4 regions of the Photorhabdus aballayi genome follow, and region 2 is predicted to be linked to each of the others. Evidence: predicted binding sites of a transcription regulator. Region 2 holds the regulator's gene; each other region holds the start of a gene.
What was found. The regulator PurR, encoded in region 2, represses purine synthesis genes. The targets are predictions, from matches to a motif close to CANGCAAACGTTTGCNTG.

Region 1 (2,213 bases), on a different contig from region 2:
TGGTCGCCGGGTTGACTTTAAATAAAATCGGCACCAATACCGTCGCACCAAACATAGCAAAAAGATGTTGGAAGCTGAGTGGAATGGTTTGTAAAAAAGGAGGCCGCTCATCTACGCCAATCGCACGACGGGTCATTTTCTTTATCCTCTTAATATTCTTGCGTTAGAACCAAAAAAAAGCCGACTCAAAAGTCGGCTAACTCATTATTTCGTACCAAATATTTTATCGCCTGCATCCCCCAGGCCGGGCACAATGTATCCCTGTTCATTGAGTCTCTCATCAATAGAAGCTGTATACAGTTCCACATCAGGATGGGCTTTTTCCAACGCAGCAATACCTTCAGGAGCAGCCACTAAAACCAGAACTTTAATTGACTGGCAGCCTGCTTTTTTCAGTAAATCAATAGTTGCAATCATAGAGCCGCCGGTTGCCAACATGGGGTCAACCACCAGCGCCATACGTTCATCAATATTGGAGGCCAGTTTCTGGAAATAAGGGACAGGTTCTAAGGTTTCTTCATTACGATAAACCCCTACGACGCTAATCCTGGCACTGGGAACATTCTCCAATACACCATCCATCATACCCAATCCTGCACGCAGAATAGGTACGACAGTTATTTTTTTACCTTTAATCTGCTCAACTGCTACCGGACCACACCAGCCATCAATAGTGACTTTTTCAGTTTCTAAATCAGAAGTTGCTTCATAAGTCAGAAGGCTTCCAACTTCTGCGGCCAGTTCACGAAAGCGTTTGGTGCTGATATCATGCGCTCGCATCAGGCCGAGTTTATGTTTAACAAGTGGGTGATTCACCTCAACGATCTTCATGGACCTCTCCTAACTGTATGTCATGTCGCCAGCAGACAAAAAAACGGCGAGATTATACCGTCTTTTAACCATAACACCACTACCAATCCGTTGATTTTCATCAAACATAGCTCTGCTTATAGAGAATTGAGATCCTAAACAAGAGTCTCGCAAACGTTTGCTTAGACTGTTAGAATTGTTACTATTCTGTCTTAATTTATCAAACGCAACCGCCTTGGGGGCTTCGAGTGACCAACAAAACCTCTCTCAGTTATAAAGATGCCGGTGTCGATATCGACGCCGGCAATGCCTTAGTCAACCGCATTAAAGGTGTTGTAAAACAGACCCGTCGCCCAGAAGTTATGGGCGGTTTAGGCGGATTTGGCGCTTTATGCGCATTACCACAAAAATACCGCGAACCCATTCTGGTTTCTGGTACCGATGGTGTCGGTACCAAGTTACGTCTGGCAATGGACCTCAAACGCCATGACACTATCGGCATTGACTTAGTTGCAATGTGCGTCAATGATCTGGTTGTGCAAGGTGCAGAACCCCTATTTTTCCTCGATTACTATGCAACCGGGAAACTGGATGTTGATACTGCTGCCAGCGTTATCACCGGTATCGCAGAAGGCTGTCAATTATCCGGCTGTGCTCTGGTTGGTGGTGAAACCGCAGAAATGCCGGGGATGTACCACGGTGAAGATTATGATGTTGCCGGCTTCTGCGTCGGCGTGGTTGAAAAATCAGAAATCATCGATGGCAGTAAAGTTCAGGCGGGTGACGCCTTGATTGCCCTAGCCGCCAGTGGTCCTCACTCAAACGGCTATTCTCTGATACGCAAAATCCTGGCCGTCAGCAACACCGATCCAGAAACAACAGAGCTTGAAGGAAAATCACTGGCGGATCACCTACTCGCCCCGACAAAAATTTATGTGAAATCCCTTTTATCCCTGATTGAACAGGTTGATGTTCACGCTATCGCTCATCTAACTGGTGGCGGTTTCTGGGAAAATATTCCTCGGGTTCTGCCTGAAAATACTCAGGCGCAGATTAACGAATCCAGTTGGCAATGGCCGGCCATATTTAACTGGCTGCAACAGGCTGGCAACGTTAGCCGTCATGAAATGTACCGGACATTCAACTGTGGTGTCGGGATGGTGATTGCATTACCGCCAACAGCCGTTGAACAAGCGATTGAATTACTCACTGCCGCCGGAGAGAAAGCCTGGCATATCGGCACTATCGCGACACTGAAAGAAGGTGAACAACAGGTCATTATTCAATGAAAAATATCGTTGTCCTCATCTCTGGCAGCGGCAGCAATCTCCAGGCGGTGATTGATGCCTGCCAACATAACAGAATCAATGGGCAGGTTTGCGCGGTATTTAGTAATACAGCAA
Region 2 (2,213 bases):
AGTGTCAACAAATTGCCAATGGCTGGAGAGGGCAATTTAGTATTGCTATTGATCGGGTTGTCAAACCGGAACGTAGTCGTCAGCTTATTCTTAATTTCTATCACCATTTTCCTGATATAGAGCTTTTTGTTCATCAGGAGGTGTTTAATGGTGTATGGGACGCGCTGGTGGATAGTCGAGTTGATGTTGCAATTGGTGCAACCCGGGTAGCTCCAGTCGGGGAAAGGTATAGTTTCCGAGATATGGGGTTTATGCCCTGGCTATGTGTTGTTAGCGCAGGTCATGCGCTGACTCAGTCGCCGGGTCCGCTATCTGATGACCAAATGCGGCCTTATCCCAGTTTGTGCCTTGAAGATACATCCCGTAATTTACCGAAGCGTGACACTTGGAATCTGGATAATCAGCGCAGGCTAGTGGTTCCTGATTGGGAGTCTGGTCTGTCTTGCTTGAATGAGGGGTTATGTGTGGGAATGGTGCCTAAGCATAGGGCAATGCCGCTTATTCGGCAGAAGAAACTAGCCGTGCTGGAATTGGAACAGCCTTTACCAGACAGTCCATGTTGTTTGGCATGGGTACAAAACAGCCATTCTCCAGCATTAAGTTGGCTGCTTGACTATCTTGGCGATAGTGAAACACTTAATGCTGAATGGCTTCAGGATGAATAGAGCGGATTAACGACGATAATCGATAAATGGGCCATCTACGACAGAGCGTCGTTCAACCAGGCGAGGATGTACTTCAATAGTTTGCGCATCTTCACGTTTGTTGATTATTCTGTCCAGTAACATAGAAAATGCCATTTGCCCCAGTCGTTCTTTTGGCTGATGAATGGTGGTCAATGCCGGAGAGAAATAACGAGCGTTGCGTATATTGTCATAGCCGATGATAGAAATATCCTGTGGGACGCGTAATCCTAATTCATCGGCAGCACAAATAGCCCCCATAGCCATAACATCTCCGCCGCAGAAAACCGCAGTCGGACGCTGTTTTTGATTCAGGATTTGATGCATAGCTTTATAGCCCGATTCTGGCTCAAAATCCCCTTGAATAATCCACTCTTCTCTAATCGGAATGTTGGCTTCTTTTAACGCCTTCAAGAATCCTTGATGGCGGCCGCCGCCGGTATTTCGTGCCAGAGGGCCGGGGATCGCGCCAATGTCACGATGACCGCGCTCGATAAGATAACGACCAGCCAGATAACCGCCGTGTAATGCGTTATCAATAATCGTATCGGTGAAATCACTTCTGACTTGTCCCCAATCCATGACGACCATTGGAATATTGCGATAATCTTCTAACATTCCCAACAACTGTTCCGGGTATTCTGAACACATAATCAGCAGTCCATCTACACGTTTTTGCGCCAGCATGGCGAGATAAGCTTTCTGTTTATCAATGTTATTGTGTGAGTTACATAAAATCAGCGTATAGCCTTTGCTATAACAACTGTTTTCAACGGCCTCAATGACTTCAGCAAAATAGGGGGCTTCACTGGACGTTGCCAGTAATCCGATCGATTTTGTGTGGTTAACTTTCAGACTGCGAGCTACAGCACTGGGTGAATAATTCAGAGCCTTAATAGCAGCCCAAACGGCAGCTTTAGTATCTTCAGCGACGAAGCGGGTTTTATTAATAACATGGGATACGGTAGTGGTTGAGACGCCAGCGTGCTTAGCCACATCTTTGATCGTTGCCATGAGGTGAAAGACTCCTGACCTTTTGGTCTAAATTTAAAACGTTTTGTTAATCGCTTACCAGCCCTTTTACACAGGCACTGGTAATAAGTTAGCGATAAATCCTGGATTTTGTCTGATCTGGCTCAAAAGTGAAAGCAATAATCAGTGTTATAAAATGTATGGTAATCGCTATTTATGCTTTTCCTTGTGTAAGGGCAATTAACCATCTCAATAGATTGGTATTTGTCGTTATAAACTTTTCATTCTGAGGAGGCTCTATGAATACCGATTTGAAGCTTGGTTTATTTACTGCTGTCAGCACGTTGGTGATGATTGCCATTTTTGCCGCTCTTTGCTTGATCTTTGCCTGATGTTTTGAACTGATTAGATGATTTAAAAATTGGGCTTTACGTTAAAGGAAATTGGGCAGATAGTCTCAGTGGTTTATCTGCCCTTTGCCTTTGAGTGTTAAAACAGTTTAAGTATTAAAACAAATAGTAATGAATTAATCTGATGGTTGTTAAGCCAGATTTTCTG
Region 3 (2,213 bases), on a different contig from region 2:
AGGGAAAGGCTTACGTTACCCAGTACAGAAACCGCTCGGTCAAAGACTCGGTAAAAACCTAACACCGACAGACTGTTACTGAGGATAACCCCGATAAATAACACACAGACGAATGTCGGTAGTTCAAACCATGTACCTTGCAAAAATTCAGATACAAAATTACCTGCCATCAGGCAGATAGCGATCAAGGCGATCGTCTCCAGCATCACCAATGCTGTGATCATCCGCCCGGTATAAGGTTTTTCAAATGCTGTCGGCACCTCGGTATCATCGCCCCTTAGTCCTGGGGTTTTGGTATTTTTCACCAGGAAACGAGCAACCGGGCCACCAATCAAACCACCCAGTACTAAACCGAAAGTCGCACAAGCCATTGCTACTTCTGTTGCATTTTCAAAACCATAACGCTCACTAAACAGTTTACCCCAAGCGGCGCCGGTCCCATGACCACCAGACAACGTAACAGAACCCGCCAGTAAGCCCATTAAGGGGTCCAGCCCTAACAGTTCAGCCAGAGCGATACCCACCGTGTTCTGAACCAGCAATAAGCCAACAACGACGAAGACAAACGTGAACAGGACCTTTCCCCCCGCTTTCAGGCTGGAAAGATTGGCATTCAAGCCGATAGTGGCAAAGAAAGTTAACATCAAAGGGTCTTTAAGAGACAAATCAAAACTGATTTCCCAACCTATTGTTTGTTGAACGGCTAAAAGAATCAGAGCAACTAACAAGCCACCAGCGACCGGCTCAGGAATGGTGTATTTTTCAAGAAATGGGACTGATTGTACAAGTTTGCGTCCAAGTAATAGTACTAATGCGGATGCAACGAGCGTGCCATAAACATCAAGATGATACATCTATGTACCCCAGCTATATTGTTAAAATTATGTAAGTTATTACGACGTTATACTCATCCTTTAGAGAACGCCAAAAGCAGGCAACGCTGGATTAGAAAAAAAATCTGCCACAAACACAAGTTAAAACATATAAAAATGTGACCAGAGCAAATCATGGAAAGTGACAGCATTTTTACGCAAACGATTGCTTTTACACCATTGATCATTAAAATGCGCTCTTTGTCAGTCCGGAATTTCACACCATGCTCACCTCATCCCCTGAACAAACTGAAACAATACCCCCGAAGAAACCAGCTAGTGAATTGATTTATCGCTTAGAAGATCGGCCACCGTTGCCACAAACGTTGTTTGCTGCCTGTCAGCATTTACTGGCAATGTTTGTCGCTGTTATTACGCCGGCAATTTTAATTTGCCAAGCGCTAGGGCTGCCTGCTCACGATACGCAGCGGATTATCAGTATGTCTCTGTTTGCTTCAGGATTGGCATCATTAATCCAGATCCGAGCTTGGGGGCCTGTCGGCTCTGGTTTACTTTCTATTCAAGGGACCAGTTTTAACTTTGTTTCCCCACTGATCATGGGCGGGCTGGCATTGAAAAACGGCGGTGCCGACATTCCAACCATGATGGCAGCGTTATTCGGCACTCTAATGGCGGCATCCGTCACAGAAATTCTGTTATCCCGCGTATTGCATCTGGCCCGGCGAATTATCACCCCGTTGGTTTCCGGTGTTGTGGTGATGATTATCGGCTTGTCTCTCATTCAGGTTGGGTTGACCTCTATCGGCGGCGGGTTTTCTGCTATCGAAAATCACACTTTTGGTTCTCCAGAAAATCTGTTTCTGGCAGGCGTTGTGTTGGTTATCATTGTTTTGCTGAACCGACAGCGTAATCCTTATCTGCGTGTCGCTTCTCTGGTGATTGCAATGGCAGTCGGTTATGTTGCCGCCTGGCTAATGGGTATGCTGCCACCAACAACGGTACAAGAAAATAGCTCACTCATGACAATTCCCGCACCACTCTATTATGGTCTTTCCTTTGACTGGAATCTGCTTATCCCGCTAATGTTGATTTTCATGGTCACTTCGCTGGAAACTATCGGCGATATTACCGCGACGTCTGATGTTTCCGAGCAACCGGTCAGCGGTCCTCTATATATGAAACGTATTAAAGGCGGTGTTTTAGCTAACGGCTTAAATTCTATGCTTTCTGCCGTATTTAATACCTTCCCAAATTCTTGTTTTGGGCAGAATAACGGGGTTATCCAACTCACTGGCGTTGCCAGCCGCCGTGTAGGTTATGCCGTAGCGCTAATGTTGATGCTGTTAGGTCTATTTCCTGCGGTGGCAGGATTTGTACAAC
Region 4 (2,213 bases), on a different contig from region 2:
CCCGCGGCTGATTCGATATATACCGCAGCCGGAGAAGCACCGATAGCACCGGCAAAAATACTACTAACAGAATCGGCAGTCAGCGCTTTACTGCCATTAATAATCTGTCCACCTTTATCCAACAGATTCCCTTGCCCTGCTACCGCACGGATAGTACCGGTCGCATCAAACACCGCAGTCATCACCAGCGCCAACACACTGGGTAATACAATTGGCTGCAAAGCTCCCATAACATCCATGCTAAAAATCAGGGACAGGCCGTCATCTCCCAGACTCGGTACCTTAAAAAACCCTTGATATCTCACTGCCGGATCAAAAATCAGTCCAATAATAGAAATCACTACAATCACTAACAGCACACCGCCAGGGACTTTCAACCTTTCCAAGCCAAAAATAACAGCCAGCCCAAGCAAAGTCATCACAACCGGAAAAGAGGTGAACGCCCCCAAAGCAACAGGCAGACCTTCCAACGGGTTCTTAATGACCAGACCAACGCCGTTTGACGCAATCAGCAATAAAAACAGCCCAATACCAATCCCTGCACCATGCGCAATACCCATTGGTATATTGCGTAAAATCCAAGAACGAATACCGGTAACAGAAATCACCGTGAACAAGCACCCCATCAGAAATACCGCACCGAGTACAACCGGAATAGCGATTTGCTGTCCTAAAACCAAACTAAAAGCGGTAAATGCAGTTAACGAAATTGCACAACCAATTGCCATTGGCAAGTTAACCCATAGCCCCATTAACAAAGAACCAAAACCGGCAACCAAACAAGTCGCAATAAAGACCGCAGTATGGGGAAACCCTGCCTGTCCTAACATCCCTGGTACAACGATGACTGAGTAAACCATCGCCAAAAAAGTTGTAAGTCCTGCCAGAATTTCACGGCGTACCGTTGTGCCACGTTCAGTCAACTTAAAATACTGATCCAGTTTGCATTTAACTGGTGCCTGAGTGCCAGACATGTCGTTCCCCTGCATTATGTTCATGGTACTTCTTCCACTTTCTAATCAAACGAAAACGATTACTTCGCTTAATAACACAACAACATTGCACCAATCGGTTCAACAAATCACAAAAGCAATCGTTTGGCTTTCAGAATAGAAAACAGTGGGAGAATTTGAGGCGAAAGATTATCCAGTAATCATAGTGTCGAAATCAATAGCTAACCGTATTATTTAGCCAAGCATCAGAAGAATAACTTCTGGAGATTAAACCTTCACAGCACTAAAGCTCAATGTTCTGTGAATAATGATTCACTAAACGATCATTAATCTCGATGATTCAATCTTAGGATTCAGTTTGCTAGCCATTTGAAAAGAAAAGATTTACTCAGCGCTGGAGCGCTGGCTGCTCTGTTTACAGCCAGCTTTTACGCCTATACAACTGCCGACTGAACACTTCATCCATTATCAGTCTGTGGATTAAGCTGCTCCATTGTCGAAATCAGAAACAGCGCCGCAATGATAATAAGCAGAACAGGTAAACCTGATGGCGTCACTGAACTCGCCATACCTGCAAGCAGTGGCCCAAACAAACTCCCAATACCCCACAACATAGCCGCCGCCGCATTAGCCACTATCAGATCACTCCCTGAAAAATACTGACCAATTTGTACCAATGCAATGGTGTAGATAGCCCCCGCGGTTGCCCCTAAAACAATCAACAGAGGCCAGATAAGATATTGATGTGCCATAGCAAGTGGCAATAGCGCACTTGCTCCAAGCGTTACTACACCACAAGTCTGGTACAAGCGCATACGATTCATATGATCCGCCAGCCAACCAAACGGGAGTTGCATCAATGCATCACCACCAAGAACAACACTTATCATCAGTGCAGCTACCGCTTCGGTATACCCACAACTCATCCCGTAGATAGGTAACATAGAAAGAATGGTGCCGTCGAAAAAAGAAAAGAACAGCACGCCGCCACAGATCGCCGGAGCAACCTTCACAAATTGAACAATAGAAAAGTTGGGCTTCTCATTATGTTTCGGCAACTTATCGCCTTTCTTCTGATCTACCATGACAAAAAGCACCAATGAAAAGATATGGATCAGAGTACAAATCAGTATCGGCGTTTTATCTGCAACACCATAAAAAGCAATGATAGAAGGGCCAAGCAACTGACTGATAGTAAAAACCGTCGTATAAACAGCCAGTACCCTGCCTCGTTTATTCTCTTCAGAGAGCTCATTAATC

Region 1: the regulator PurR is predicted to act here: its motif matches at 978-995, upstream of purM (phosphoribosylformylglycinamidine cyclo-ligase).
Region 3: the regulator PurR is predicted to act here: its motif matches at 1,028-1,045, upstream of gltS (sodium/glutamate symporter).
Region 4: the regulator PurR is predicted to act here: its motif matches at 1,087-1,104, upstream of OO184_RS19730 (NCS2 family permease).

Annotation. Positions count from the first base shown of each region.
Region 1 is NZ_JAPFCD010000018.1:15,803-18,015, reverse strand. Features, by position in the region: gene uraA (uracil permease) at 1-136, opposite strand, end outside; gene upp (uracil phosphoribosyltransferase) at 205-831, opposite strand; gene purM (phosphoribosylformylglycinamidine cyclo-ligase) at 1,059-2,099, shown strand; gene purN (phosphoribosylglycinamide formyltransferase) at 2,096-2,213, shown strand, end outside.
Region 2 is NZ_JAPFCD010000001.1:135,229-137,441, forward strand. Features, by position in the region: gene punR (DNA-binding transcriptional activator PunR) at 1-665, shown strand, start outside; gene purR (HTH-type transcriptional repressor PurR) at 672-1,697, opposite strand.
Region 3 is NZ_JAPFCD010000002.1:69,341-71,553, forward strand. Features, by position in the region: gene gltS (sodium/glutamate symporter) at 1-854, opposite strand, end outside; gene OO184_RS01660 (uracil-xanthine permease family protein) at 1,097-2,213, shown strand, end outside.
Region 4 is NZ_JAPFCD010000051.1:29,841-32,053, forward strand. Features, by position in the region: gene OO184_RS19730 (NCS2 family permease) at 1-974, opposite strand, end outside; gene OO184_RS19735 (MFS transporter) at 1,412-2,213, opposite strand, start outside.